Regions from separate parts of the Microbacterium sp. C448 genome, predicted to be linked through region 4. Evidence: predicted binding sites of a transcription regulator. Region 4 holds the regulator's gene; each other region holds the start of a gene.
The links. Region 4 encodes HrcA, which represses chaperone genes, less so after heat shock. Its sites were predicted from a motif close to TTNGCACTCGNNNNNNNCGAGTGCNAA; they were not measured.
Positions count from the first base shown of each region.

Region 1: the regulator HrcA is predicted to act here: its motif matches at 2,298-2,324, upstream of MIC448_RS06835 (Hsp20/alpha crystallin family protein).
Region 2: the regulator HrcA is predicted to act here: its motif matches at 1,313-1,339, upstream of groL (chaperonin GroEL).
Region 3: the regulator HrcA is predicted to act here: its motif matches at 1,387-1,413, upstream of groES (co-chaperone GroES).

Region 1 covers NZ_HG779659.1:791-4,318, forward strand. Annotated here, with positions in the region: gene MIC448_RS06825 (CoA-acylating methylmalonate-semialdehyde dehydrogenase) at 1-1,000, opposite strand, end outside; gene MIC448_RS06830 (zinc-binding dehydrogenase) at 997-2,172, opposite strand; gene MIC448_RS06835 (Hsp20/alpha crystallin family protein) at 2,424-2,888, shown strand; gene MIC448_RS06840 (MarR family winged helix-turn-helix transcriptional regulator) at 2,954-3,388, opposite strand; gene MIC448_RS06845 (DUF2207 domain-containing protein) at 3,458-3,528, shown strand, end outside.
Region 2 covers NZ_HG779755.1:757-4,284, forward strand. Annotated here, with positions in the region: gene groL (chaperonin GroEL) at 1-1,278, opposite strand, end outside; gene MIC448_RS12695 (DUF3048 domain-containing protein) at 1,400-2,482, opposite strand; gene MIC448_RS12700 (cold-shock protein) at 2,552-2,758, opposite strand; gene MIC448_RS12705 (LytR C-terminal domain-containing protein) at 2,918-3,484, opposite strand.
Region 3 covers NZ_HG779816.1:1,016-4,543, reverse strand. Annotated here, with positions in the region: gene rarD (EamA family transporter RarD) at 1-762, opposite strand, end outside; gene groES (co-chaperone GroES) at 1,004-1,312, opposite strand; gene MIC448_RS15270 (SAM-dependent methyltransferase) at 1,462-2,652, shown strand; gene MIC448_RS15265 (hypothetical protein) at 2,701-3,165, opposite strand; gene tsaD (tRNA (adenosine(37)-N6)-threonylcarbamoyltransferase complex transferase subunit TsaD) at 3,162-3,528, opposite strand, start outside.
Region 4 covers NZ_HG779582.1:72-3,599, forward strand. Annotated here, with positions in the region: partial or broken gene MIC448_RS00155 (DnaJ domain-containing protein) at 1-455, opposite strand, end outside; gene hrcA (heat-inducible transcriptional repressor HrcA) at 504-1,544, opposite strand; gene hemW (radical SAM family heme chaperone HemW) at 1,638-2,855, opposite strand; gene MIC448_RS00170 (DUF1990 family protein) at 2,857-3,507, opposite strand; gene lepA (translation elongation factor 4) at 3,517-3,528, opposite strand, start outside.

The DNA of each region.
Region 1 (3,528 bases), on a different contig from region 4:
CGGCCACCTTGTCGCGGTGCTCGCGGGTGACAAGGGGGCCCATGTCGCAGCCGCGGCGCCCGTCGCCGATGCGGAGCCCGGCCATCCGCTCCGAGATCTTCTCGATCAGTGCGTCGGCGACAGGTTCCACCGCGACGACGACCGAGATGGCCATGCAGCGCTCGCCGGCCGAACCGAAGCCCGCGTTGACCGCCGCATCGGCGACGAGGTCGAGGTCGGCGTCGGGCAGCACGAGCATGTGGTTCTTCGCCCCGCCGAGAGACTGCACGCGTTTGCCGTGGCGCGCGGCCGTTTCGTAGATGTAGCGCGCGATCGGGGTGGACCCGACGAATGAGATGGACGCGACATCCGGATGCTCCAGCAACGCATCGACCGCGACCTTGTCGCCGTGCACCACGTTGAACACCCCGTCAGGTAGCCCGGCCTCGGTCAGAAGCTCCGCCATCCACATCGCGGCGGACGGGTCCTTCTCGCTCGGCTTGAGGACGACGGTGTTCCCCGATGCCAGGGCGATGGGGAAGAACCACATCGGCACCATGGCCGGGAAGTTGAAGGGGCTGATGATCGCCGCGACACCGATGGGCTGGCGGAACGAGTAGACGTCGACGCCCGTCGAGGCGTTCACCGAGTAGTCGCCCTTCAGGATGTCGGCGAAGCCGAGGGCGAACTCGAGCACCTCCTGGCCGCGCGCGATCTCGCCCAGGGCATCCGAGACGACCTTCCCGTGCTCGGCCGTGATGAGCTCTGCCAGTTCGGGCTTGCGCTGCTCCAGCAGTTCGCGGAACCGGAACAGGATGGCCTGGCGGCGCGCGATCGATGTGTCGCGCCAGGCGGGGAATACGGTCGTTGCGGCCGCCACGGCAGCGTCCACGTCGGCAGGCTCGGCCAGCACGACGGCGCCGCTCTGCTCGCCCGTGGCGGGGTCGTAGACGGTGCCGAGTCGGCGGTCATCGGAGTCGTGGCGCTCGCCATTGATCCAGTGCGGGATGCGCGTGGTCATTGTTCTCGTTTCGTTCGTAGATCGGGTCGGTCCATGACGACGACGGCGCGTCCGGTGATCTCGCCCCGGGCGAGGGCCTGATACGCGGCATCTGCATTGTCGAGGGTGTAGCGGCGCGTGACAAGGCGTGCGGTGTCGAACCCGCCGGCCTCGGCAATGTCGACGACCGCGGGCAGGTCCTCGCGCGTGCGCGCACCGAACGATCCGGTGATCGTGTAGCCGCGGCGAACGAGGGGGGTGATCTCGACCTCGGCGGCCGCGTCGCCGGCCGCGATGCCGATCGCGACCATCCGGCCCCCGTCGGCGAGCAAGCCGATCGCCTGTCGGAAAGTGGCGGGGTGACCGAGCGCCTCGAAGGCGACGTCGACACCCAGACCATGACCCAGACCGCCGGTGATCTCGCGGACGGCGGTGGCGGCATCGGTCTCGCGCGAGTTGACCGTGTGCGTCGCGCCGAGGGCCATGGCGGCCTCGAGTTTGTCGTCGGCGACGTCGATCGCGATGATCGGGTCGGCGCCCGCGGCGCGGGCCATCTGAACGACTCCGCTGCCAACGCCGCCGACCGCGACGATCGCGACCGCTTCGCCCGGTCGGACATCGCCTGCGCGGTGCACGGCACCGTACGCGGTGAAGGCGGCGCATCCGAGGACGGCGGATGTGACGGGGTCGAGGTCGTCCGGCAATCGCGTCAGCGCGGTGATCGGCACGACGGCGTATTCGGCAAGCCCGCCCATCGAGTACATGGCGAGGAAGGAGCCATCCGGCATCGAGAGGCGGCTCTCGCCGTCGTACAGCGTGCCGTTCAGGCGGTTCTGCCCGAAGAACTCCGCGCACAGGTCGTCACGCCCGCGGGAGCAGGCGGGGCAGTCGCCGCAGGGCATGATGAAGGCCCCGATGACCGTGTCGCCGATCGCGAGTCCCGTGGTCGGGGGAGTGTCGTCGCCGAACGCGACGAGCGTGCCGCTGATCTCGTGGCCCATCACCGCCGGCCGGGGAAAGCGCACCTCGCCCTTCATGACGTGCAGGTCGGTGTGGCACACGCCGCACGCGATGACCTTGACGAGCGCCTCTCCCGCCCGCGGCACGGGGCGGGGGACCTCGAGGATCTCGAGCCCCGGTCCATCCGCGCGCAGCACGGCGGCCTTCATCGTTCGGGGCGCTGTGGCAGTCATGGTGATCCTCGACGTCATCGTTCAGGGCTCGTGTTCGCAAGCATGGCAAGTTCACCACGGGCCGGGCAAGGGACGTCGGTGCGGTTGTCGCTGGATGAAAACGTCCGCGGTGGGGGATCGAATTATTGGCACTCTCATACGTCGAGTGCTAATCTTTGATTGTTGAGTCGAGTCGGCTCAACTCCATCAACTCCATACCGAACCCGTTCATCGCCGGACGCGAATCCGGCGCAACAAGGAAGGACACCACCATGGCGACATACGACCCGTTCCGCGACCTCGACCGCCTCGCGACGAGCCTTCTGGATGCGCGGCGAGGCCCCCGTCGCATGCCGATGGACCTCTACCGCGATGGCGACCACTACGTGCTGACCGCCGATCTGCCCGGGATCGACCCGGGGTCGGTGGACATCGACGTCGACGGCCAACTGTTGACGATCCGCGCCGAGCGCACCCTTGCGGCCGGCGACGGCGTCAAGTGGATCACCCGCGAGCGTGAAGCGGCGAGCTTTTTGCGGCAGCTCAACCTCGGTCAGGGAGTCGACACCGACCGCATCTCTGCGAGCTACAACAACGGCGTGCTGTCGGTGACGATCCCCGTCAGCGAGCGCGCCAAGCCACGCAAGATCGAAGTGGCGACGGATGCCGATGCTTCCGTCATCGCAGCGCGCGAGTCGGGAGCTGACTCCTCGGGGCCGCAGCTCATCGAGCAGTAGTCAGAACCGCGTGTACAACGGATGCCGCGCCCTCCGGGGTGCGGCATCCGTATTTTGCGGCGTGCTCAGTCGGTCGTTTCGCGCAGTTTCGCCGTCAGGCCGCGGAGCGCTTCGAGTTCGTCGTCGCTGAGCCGGGACATCCGCTCGGCGATCGTGCGTGCGTGCTGCGTCGCGACGACGCGAAAAGCGGCCGCACCCGTCTCGGTCGCGCGGACGAGCGCACCGCGACCGTCATCGGGGTCGGCGCATTTGGTGACCAGGCCGCGGACCACCATGCGGTCGACGAGGCGAGAGACGGATGGCTGGCTGACGAGCATCCGTGCGGTCACATCGCGCAGTCGCGCGGTCATCTCGGGTCCGCGTGTCACGGTCAACAGCACGTCATACTCGCCCTGTTCGAGGCCGGTGCCGCGGAAGTCGCTGCTGATCTCGGTGAACACCTCGTGCTGCGCGCGGAACAAACTCTCCCACGCTTCAACGGCGAGGCGGCGGTTCGTCATGCCGTACAGGCTACTTGTCCGCGGCCGGTGGCGGGCGGGTCGCGGAGCGCCCGTGTCTAGGCTGGGCCCATGCGTGCATTGCTTCGAACGGGACTGATCGTCGCGATATCGATCGCGATGTCGATCGTCGTCGCTGGAGG
Region 2 (3,528 bases), on a different contig from region 4:
GTCGAACACGTTCTTCCCGGCCTGGATCAGAGCCACGCCACCACCGGCGACGATGCCCTCTTCGACGGCGGCCTTCGCGTTGCGAACGGCGTCTTCGATGCGGTGCTTGCGCTCCTTGAGCTCGACCTCGGTTGCCGCGCCGGCCTTGATGACGGCGACGCCACCGGCGAGCTTGGCGAGACGCTCCTGGAGCTTCTCACGGTCGTAGTCGCTGTCGGTGTTCTCGATCTCGCGGCGGATCTGGGTCACGCGACCCTCGATCAGCTCCGAGTCGCCGGCACCCTCGACGATCGTGGTCTCATCCTTGGTGATGATGACCTTGCGCGCCTTGCCGAGCAGGTCGGTGGTCGTGTTCTCGAGCTTGAGACCGACCTCTTCGCTGATGACCTGACCACCGGTGAGGATGGCGATGTCCTGGAGCTGCGCCTTGCGACGGTCGCCGAAGCCGGGAGCCTTGACGGCAGCCGACTTGAAGATGCCGCGGATCTTGTTGAGCACGAGAGTCGCGAGAGCCTCGCCCTCGACGTCCTCGGCGATGATGACGAGCTCCTTGCCCTCCTGGATCACCTTGTCAACGACCGGCAGAAGGTCCTTGATGTTCGAGATCTTGGAGTTCGCGATGAGGATGTAGGGGTCCTCGAACACGGCTTCCTGGCGCTCGGGGTCGGTGACGAAGTAGGGGTTGATGAAACCCTTGTCGAAACGCATACCCTCGGTGAGCTCGAGCTCGGTGCCGAACGTGTTCGACTCCTCGACGGTGACGACGCCTTCCTTGCCGACCTTGTCGATCGCCTCGGCGATCAGGTCACCAATGGTGGTGTCGGCGGCCGAGATCGACGCGGTAGCGGCGATCTCTTCCTTGGTCTCGACCTCTTTGGCGCTCTTCAGCAGCTCGGCCGAGATGGCCGCGACGGCCTTCTCGATACCGCGCTTGAGCGAGATGGGGTCGGCGCCGGCTGCGACGTTGCGCAGGCCTTCCTTGACGAGGGCCTGAGCGAGAACGGTAGCGGTGGTGGTGCCGTCACCTGCGACGTCGTCGGTCTTCTTGGCGACCTCCTTGACGAGCTCCGCGCCGATCTTCTCGTACGGGTCGTCGAGTTCGATCTCCTTGGCGATCGAGACGCCATCGTTCGTGATGGTGGGGGCGCCCCACTTCTTCTCGAGCACGACGTTGCGACCGCGGGGGCCGAGCGTCACCTTGACGGCGTCGGCGAGGATGTTCAGGCCGCGCTCGAGGCCGCGACGGGCCTCTTCGTCGAAAGCGATGATCTTTGCCATGTGTGTGTCGTCCCTCCCGGACGTAGGTATTGGTTTAGCACTCCGGTAAGGCGAGTGCTAACGCCCATTCTGGCACTCACCCCCACCGAGTGCAAGCCGCGCAGAGTCCGGATGACTCAGGTCAGACGACCGCGATGCTCCCGCCGCGCGCATTGGGTACGAGCTCGACCCATGTGTTGCCGGGCGCGAGGTACACGGGGGTGCCGTATTGGTTCGTGAGCTGGATGGGCGCGTCGGCGGATGCCTTGGTCCAGGTGACCTGGATGACCTTCCCGCCCGTCGACACCCACGCCGGCCCGCTGCCCACCATGACGGTCTTCGGGATGTCGCCGTACGCCCAGTCGATGCTCACCGAAAGCGCGACGACGTTGGTCGCCGCGAGCTGCCCGCCCGCCGAATCCATGTCGGGCGCGCCGTTCTGCGAACGCAGGTAGCGTTCGGACCCCGCGTCCCACCGCCATGACCGGCTTTCCTTGGCCGAGAAGAACAGGTCGAATCCGTTCGCCGGACTCCCGTAGGCCGCGGCGGACGCCGTCTGTGGGCGCTGCGAGTACGCGAACTGCTGTGCCGGCGGAGGCACATCGGCGTATGCGGCGCGCAACTCCTGCGCCTTGACGAGCACGTTGTGGGGCGAGGCCTTGGAGCGGGTGCGGTACATGAAACGGTCATCCGCTCCGCCGTGGATAGCGTTGTGCACGGGGGTGTTCAGCATCATGTCCACAAAACGCTGCTGCCCACCCGAGTAGGCGATCAGTCCGCCGAACGGCGACACGATGTCGGGATCCATCGGACGGATGCTTCGCACGGGACCGATCTCGGCGGGCACATCCGAGAACCAGAGCGCGACGTAGCGGGTCAGGCCACCCTCGACGAGCTCCTCGAACACGATGTCGGTGTGCTCCAGCCCCACCTGAGGGCGGGCCGCGACGTGATTGTCGATCTTCGCCGCGAGGGCGGGCCCCGTGATCGTCTCGGCGGGAACCTGCGTTCCGCGCAGAGGCTGCACGGTCATCGGGGGCGCCTCGGGGGTCGGTGTGGGCGTGGGCTCGGCGGACGCTGTCGAACTGGGGGTTGCCGACGGTGAGCCCGCTTCCGCCGGTTCAGCGGCGCAGGCGCCGAGCATCAGCGCCGAGACGAGAACGCCGACGGTTGCGGCGAGCCGCACGGAACGCGGGAGCGCGCGGGCCCGCGCTGGCGACTTCATGCGCGTCAGACTAGGACGCGCGCGACGGCTGACACCGTCGACACGACGGGTGATGCGGAAGCCGACGTGTCAGGAGACGACGCGAACCGATTCGGCCTGTGGGCCTTTCTGCCCTGCTCCGACGGTGAACTCGACGAGTTGACCTTCTTCGAGGACACGGAATCCCGACATGTCGATGTTCGAGTAGTGGACGAAGACGTCCTGCCCCCCGTCGACCACGGTGATGAAGCCGAATCCCTTCTCGGCGTTGAACCATTTGACGGTGCCCTGGGTCATGCGTGAACTCCTGTGCTGCGCGGGTGAGACAGGGTCATGCTAGCCAGCGGAATCGCGCCAAAAGAGCCGGGAGCGCAACTGTTGACACGGGGGCCGTCAACTCGTAACTCCGCCGAAACATGCGGGCGAATGGGTGCCTTGATGGGCACCCCGCCCGGACTATTCGGCGGGCGTCTCGGTCGCGACGGGCTCGACCCGGTCGAGTCCGAGCACGACGGTCAGCTGCGTGACGGGAGTGCCGGGGAGCGGATACTCGGGGTCGAGCACGACCTCGGGTGCACCGATCACACCGGCGAGGCCGCGAGCGGCACCCTCCGCCTCGGGTGCGGCGTAGTAGACGGTCGTCAGCGGGAAGGCTCGGTCGCCGGCGTTGCCCGCGAGCACGTTGGCCTCGGGCCATCCGTTCGCCACCAGCTCGTCCTTCACCAGCGTCGCCTGCCCCTCTTCGGGCGTGCCGTTGAGCACGAGGACCGTGTACGAGGTGTCGACGACGGGTTCGGCCGTCGGGACGATCGAGATCGAGGGCGCGGGGGTCGGGAAGAGCACGATCTTGCCCTGCCAGATCATGCTCGCGAAGATGCCCAGCAGAACCAGGACGATGGTCGCGGCGAGCGCCCAGAGAAAGGTCGTCCAGCCACGAACGCGAGGATTCTCGGCTCGGTGCGCACCGACACGGCCGGGGGACGCAGAGATGTCGTCGAATCGATCGGTGGGGGGCGTGGACACCTCAGAATGCTACCGGCGGTCGCGTGTGCGAACCCTCAACGCCG
Region 3 (3,528 bases), on a different contig from region 4:
CCACGCCCCGATGATGAACTGCAGAACCGGCGCGATGAACTGCAGGAGGCCGATCGCGGTGAGCGGCACCCTCCTGGCCCCAGCCGCGAACAGCAACAACGGGACCGCGGTGATGATGCCGGCGAGCGAGAGCAGCACGGTGTGCACCGGACTGACCGTGCCCAGCGTGATGCCCGTCGTCACACCGACGACGATGAGCTGCACGATCGCCACCGGCAGCAGCCAGAACGACTCGAGCGTGAGGCCCCCCACGGCATCCACCGCCGGACCGACCTGCTTCTTGATCAGCCCGTAGATCCCGAACGAGAAGGCCAGGGTCAGCGATATCCAGGGAAACTCCCCGTACCCGATGACGATGACGAGCACGGCGATGAGGCTGATGCCGATCGCGATCCACTGCGTCAGCCGCAGACGTTCGCGCAGGACGAGGGCACCCAGCAGCACCGTCACGATCGGGTTGATGAAGTATCCGAGACTCGTCTCGATCACGTGCCCGGCGAGGGTGGCGAGGATGTACACCTGCCAGTTGACGTAGATGACAACGCCCGCGATGGCCGTCAGCAGCAGGAGCCGCGGCTGTCGCACGATCCGGCCGAACGCGGGCCACGCGCGCGTGACCGTCAAGAGCAGGACGCAGAAGACGAAGGCCAGGAGGATGCGCCAGGCCACGATCTCCCAGGGCCCGGTCGGCACGAGCAACAGGAAGTACAGGGGAAGAAAACCCCAGATCAGGTACGCGCCCATCGCCGACGCGACGCCGATGCTGCGTTCGCGTACTTCTGCGGCCGCTGTTGCCGCGGCGGCGGTGCTTGCTGCGGTGCTTGCTGCAGTGGGTCCGACCGACCCGCGCGGAGTCTCGGTCGGATCCTGTGTCACCTCAACAGCCTACGGGCGGCGGGGACGACCGCGGGGCCATTCGCGCGCCACGCCCGGCTGGTGCGCCGCGGCGGAACGACGAAGGACCGGATGCCGAGGCATCCGGTCCTTCGTGTGTGTCAGTCGCTCAGCGAACGACGACCGCGAGCACGTCGCGGGCCGAGAGCACGAGCAGGTCGTCGGCGCCGAACTTGACCTCGGTGCCGCCGTACTTGCTGTAGATCACGCGGTCGCCGACGGCGACGTCGAGCGGGATGCGGTTGCCGTTGTCGTCAATCCGACCCGGGCCCACCGCGACGACCTCGCCCTCCTGGGGCTTCTCCTTCGCGGTGTCGGGGATGACCAGGCCGGAAGCCGTCGTCTGCTCCGCCTCGACCTGGCGGATGACGATGCGGTCCTCGAGCGGCTTGATGGAAACCTGAGTGGAAACCGTCACGGTCTACCTCTTTCTTGATCCAAGACTGATTAGCAACCTCGATGCGAGAGTGCTAATGCCAGTGTAGGCAACCGCTGGCACTCACGCAACGCGAGTGCCAGCGAGCGGGGTCGAATCGGATGGCGAGGGCCCGCGCCTAGGCTGGACAGGTGGAGATGGCCGAGCTCAGGGCGCTGCTGACGCCCGACGGGCTGCGGCTACTCGACTCGATGCCGCCGGTCACGACGTCCGCGGACGTCGCTCGCGAGGTCACGCGGCTGCGCGCTGCCGGGCACTCCCCCGACCTGGTGTCGGCCGTTGTCGGCCAGGCTCGCCTACGAACGCGTGCGGAGTCGAAGTTCGGGCCCCTCGCGGCCCGCATGCTCTTCACCCGCGCCGGGCTCGAACAATCGACGCGACTGCCCGTCGCCGCCCTGCACGCCGGGCGATTCCGCGACGCGGGCCTCGGCAGCGTCGCCGACCTCGGCAGCGGCATCGGCGGCGACGCGCTGGGATTCGCCGGCATCGGCATGGACGTCCTCGCGGTGGATGCCGACGAGGTCACGGCCGCGATCGCGGCATGCAACCTCGCGCCCTTCGGTTCGTCGGCCGAGGTACGCCGTGCCCAGGCCGAGGACGTGGATGTCTCGGGTTCCGCGGGGGTATGGCTCGACCCCGCACGGCGTACGGCCGGCCACACCGAGACATCCCGCCTCTCGCGCCCCGAGGACTACTCGCCCTCGCTCGACTGGGCATTCACGTTGGCGACGCAGAAGCCGACGGGCATCAAGCTCGGGCCCGGCTTCGACCGCGACCGTCTGCCGTCGTTCGCCGAAGCGCAGTGGATCACCGCGGATGGCTCGACGCTCGAACTCGTTCTCTGGTCGGGCGAGCTCGCGCGGCCGGGTATCACCCGCGCCGCCGTCGTCATGACCGACGGGCAGTCGCACGAACTGACCGCGCCCGCCGACAGCGAGGACGAGCCGGTGCATCCACTCGGCGCTTTCATTCACGAGCCGGCCGGGTCGGTCATCCGAGCGCGCCTCGTCGGCGACGTCGCTCGTGCTCTGGAGGCGGGGCCGGTCGCGCCCGGCATCGCCTACCTGACCGGCGACGCAGCGCTGACGAGCCCGTTCGTGTCGACCTTCCGCGTGCGCGAGCAGTTGCCCGCCGACGTCAAGAAGCTGGGGCGGGCGCTGCGCGAGCGCGGCATCGGTCGGCTCGAGATCAAGAAGCGCGGGGTGGACGTCGACCCCGCCGTTCTGCGCACCAAGCTCGGGCTCAAGGGCGACGCTTCTGCGACTCTGCTGTTGACGCGGGTCGGATCGACGCGCATCGCCGTGCTCGCCGACCGCATCTAGGGGCGCGCGTCGTTTCGACTCGCCTGCGGCTCGCTCAACGACCGTGTGTCAGAACAGGGGCCCGCTGTTCAGGGCGACGGCGATCCAGAGCGCGCTGTAGAGGATCGACAGGATGCCGAGGCCCAGGGCCCACGCCGCGGCCTGGCGTCGGGCGCCCGGGCGACGCAGGGCCGCTATCGCCGTGATGATCGCGATGATGCCGACGGGGAACCCCCAGCCGACGACGAACGAGACGATGAGGCCGATGATCGCGACGGCGAGGGCCCATCCGGCGAGCGACGGCGGTCGGCGCGGGGCGGGCGGGGCCCAGGCGAGCTCCTGCTCGGGCTCCGCGCCCAGGTCTGTCCCGTGCTCGGGCTCCGCGCCGGGTGCGGGGTCCGCAGCTGGCACGGCTACGACGACCGGCACCGCGACCGGAGCTGTCGGCGGCAGCGGCGGCGGCACCGGCCGGGCAGCCTGCATGGAACGTCGGGTGGGCGCGGGGGCCACGGCATCCGTCGACTCGTCGTTCATGCGCGCACCTCCTCTTCCGAAACGGCCTCGGGCAACGCCTCGCCCGCGGCGACCTGAATCTGCGTGACGGGCAGAGTCGAGTCGGCACCGAACTCGAGTGTCGAGGGCGTGCGGCCGGACGCGATCAGCTCGGCGGCGAGCGCGGCGATCATCGCACCGTTGTCGGTGCAGAGCGAGAGCGGGGGAATTCGGACGGCAACGCCTGCCTGTTCGCCGCGGGCCAGCGCGACCTCGCGCAGGCGGCGATTGGCGATCACGCCTCCTCCGAGCAGCAGGCGGGGCACGCCGTACTGTGCGCAGGCGTCGAGGGCCTTCGTGACGAGCACGTCGATGACGGCCTCACGGAACGAGGCGGCAACATCG
Region 4 (3,528 bases):
ACGGGCTGCGATCCGGGCTGGCAGCACGAGCCCTGGCAGGTCTCGCAGATGACGGCGGTGTCGACCTCGAGGTCACGATGAACGCCGAACACGACGTCTGACAGCTCGAGGGTGACGCGCACCAACGCATCCTGACCACGCTCACGGCGTGACCGGGGACGCTGTCCACGCCCGCCGCCCTGGCCTCCGAAGAACGTCTCGAAGATGTCGCCGAAGCCGCCGAAACCCTGACCGCCGCCGCCGAACGGCGAGTCGCCGCCTCGGTCGTACTTGCTGCGCTCCTCGCTGTTGCTCAGCACGTCATACGCGTGCGTGACGAGCTTGAAGCGCTCGGCGGCATCCGCTCCCGAGTTCACGTCGGGGTGGAGCTCGCGCGCGAGTCGGCGATACGCCTTCTTGATGTCGTCGGTGCTCGCGTCCCGGGGAACGCCCAGCACCTCGTAGTGGTCTGCCATGTTGCCTTTCACAGATGTCCGCAGGCTGCAGCCTGCGGGTCGCGTCCGTTAGCGGGACGTCTCGTCTTCGTCGAGCAAGCGCGAGAGGTAACGCGCGACGGCTCGGGCGGCCGCCAGATTGCTCGGGTAATCCATGCGGGTCGGTCCCATGACGCCCACGCGGGCCATGGTTCCGGATGTCTCGTAATCGCTCGTGACGATGGATGCCTCGGCGAGGCCCCAGGGTTCGTTCTCGCGTCCGATGCTCGCCGCGAGTCCCTGACTGTCGGCCACCATCTCGCTCATGAGGCGGATGAGGGTGACCTGCTCTTCGATCGCCTCGAGCAGCGGATAAATGCTGCCGCGGAAGTCGGTCTCACGACGGGCGAGGTTGGCGGCTCCGGCCATGACGAGGCGGTCCTGGCGGAACTCCTCGAGCTCTTCCGACAGCACGTGCGCGACCTGGACGAGCGCCGTGTCGACGACCGGCGCGGCGGGGTCGGCGGCGATCCGCAGAGCATCCACACGCTCGGAAGCCACACCCACGGCGAGTCCCGTGAGGAGGGCGGCGAGTCGACCGCGCAGCACCGGGATGTCTTCGTCGTCCAGCGGCACCGTAAGCGGCGCGATCCGCTGCGAGACGCGACCGGTGTCGGTGACCAGGATGACGAGCAGGCGCTGCGGAGCGAGCGGAACGAGTTCGACGTGCGTGACGTGCGCGTTGGCGAACGACGGGTACTGCACGACGGCGACCTGACCGGTCAGCTGCGAGAGCACGCGCACCGTGCGGGCGAGTACATCGTCGAGGTCGCCTGTGCCCCCGAGGAAACTCGAGATGGCGCTCCGCTGCGCGGGCGAGAGGGGCCGCACTTCGGCCAGATGATCGACGAAAACCCGGTAGCCCTTGTCGGTCGGGACACGACCCGACGACGTGTGGGGGGCGACGATGAGTTCTTCGTCCTCGAGTAGCGCCATATCGTTGCGGATCGTGGCCGCCGACACTCCGAAAGCGTGGCGCTCGACGATCGATCGGCTGCCGACCGGTTCGTGGGTGGAGACGTAGTCCTGGACGATCGCCCGGAGGACCTGCAGGCCTCGTTCGCTGACCATGATCCCCCTTCCGCTGGCACTCGAGAAGTCTGAGTGCCAATTCTAACGCGTCGTGGCGCCTGGCGGTGTTGCGGCGCGGCGGTGACCGGCGCGCTACGGGAGTAGTGCTCGCACGACGGCATCGGCGAGCAGCCGGCCGCGCAGGGTCAGCACGATCCGACCGCGCAGGGCATCGGATGCCTCGACCAGGCCGTCCGCGATGAGCCCCGCGACCGCGACCCGTGACGCCGAGGGCACCCGGTCGAGCGCGAGCCCCTCACGAATGCGCGACTCGAGCAGCACACGTTCGAGGGTGGATGCCGAAGCATCCGGTCTCTCGCGTCCCGCCGCCGGCGAATCCCCCGCCGCGAGCCGCTGCGCATACGCCGCCGGATGCTTGACGTTCCACCAGCGCAGCCCACCCACGTGGCTGTGGGCACCGGGACCGAAGCCCCACCAGTCTTGGCTCCGCCAGTAGTTGAGGTTGTGCTGCGACCGGTTCGCGGGGGTGCGCGCCCAGTTGCTGACCTCGTACCAGTCGTACCCCGCGGCGTCGAGCCGCGCATCGGCGGCCTCGTACATGTCGGCCTGCAGGTCGTCGTCGGGGGCGATGAGCTCACCGCGACGGATGCGTCGGTGCAGCGGCGTGCCCTCCTCAACGATCAGCGCATAGGCCGAGACATGGTCGGGGTCCTGCGCGAGCGCCGACTCGAGCGACTGGATCCAGTCATCGAGCGACTCCCCCGGTGCCCCGTAAATCAGGTCCAGGCTCACGGCGAGCCCCGCGTCGCGCGCGGTCGCGACGGCGGTCGCGACATTCTCGGGATTGTGGGTGCGATCGAGCGCCGCGAGCACGTGCGGCACGCTGGACTGCATCCCGATCGACAGGCGCGTCACCCCGGCCGCCGCGAGCGTGTCGGCCACGTCCACGGTCATCGTGTCGGGATTTGCCTCGACGGTGATCTCCACCCCGGGCATCAGGCCAAAGGAATCGCGAACATCGCCGAGCATCCGCGCGAGGTCACCCGCGGGCAGCAGCGTCGGTGTACCCCCGCCGATAAAGACCGTGGAGGCCGGACGAAGAGCCCCGACATCCGTCAGCACGCGGCGTGCGAGCGTGATCTCGCCCGACAGCGTCTCGGCGTACGAGTCCTGCCGGACTCCGCGCAACTCGGTGGCCGTGTAGGTGTTGAAGTCGCAGTATCCGCATCGCACGCGGCAGAACGGCACGTGCAGATACACGCCGAAATCCGCGGTGGGGTCGATTGCGAGATCCCGCGGCAGCGCGCCGTCGGCGGGTGCGGGGTCGCCGACGGGAAGAGGGCCGGCCACGTCAGGACGGGGTCGTGTAGAGCGGCGAAATCGCCTGCAGGTATCGCGTGAACAGCAGCCGGCGGCGGCGGCGCACCAGGCCCTTCAGCATGCGGTAGGTCGTCGCGGCCGGAGCATCGAACGCCCGCACGGTGAACCAGACCTCGTCATTGGGAAGCCAATCGACCATGAAGGACTCTTCACCGCGCACGACCGAGCCACTGACAGTGCCGAGCGCGAACCCGACCCGTCGCGTCTCTTCGACCACGAAGATCACGCGCAGTTCGGCATCCGCGCGAAGACCACCAACTCGACCTCGCACGTGCACGTTGGTGCCTGCGCCGACGAACGGGGTGCCGTCGACGTCGAAGCGCTGATCGGCCTCGGTGCGTGAGGGAGCGAGCGCGTTGCCCTCTTCGTCGAAGCTCACGCCGGAATACATGGGACCGGATGCGGGGCGCACATCAGAGAGGCGAAGACCCGCGCCGCGCACGGCACCCCACGACAGCAGCGACTCGCTCGCCGCCTGGAAGCGGGCCTCACCCGAACCGATCCGCAGCGTCTCTTCTGCCGGAATGCTCCGCTCGGGCGGAAAGTGCATGAGGTCGGCGGCCTGAGTAGCCCCGACCGCCGCGTAGTTCACCGTGTCGTCCTTGAACGTCCCGCGCCGCATCATTCGACCCTACTTGGCCTT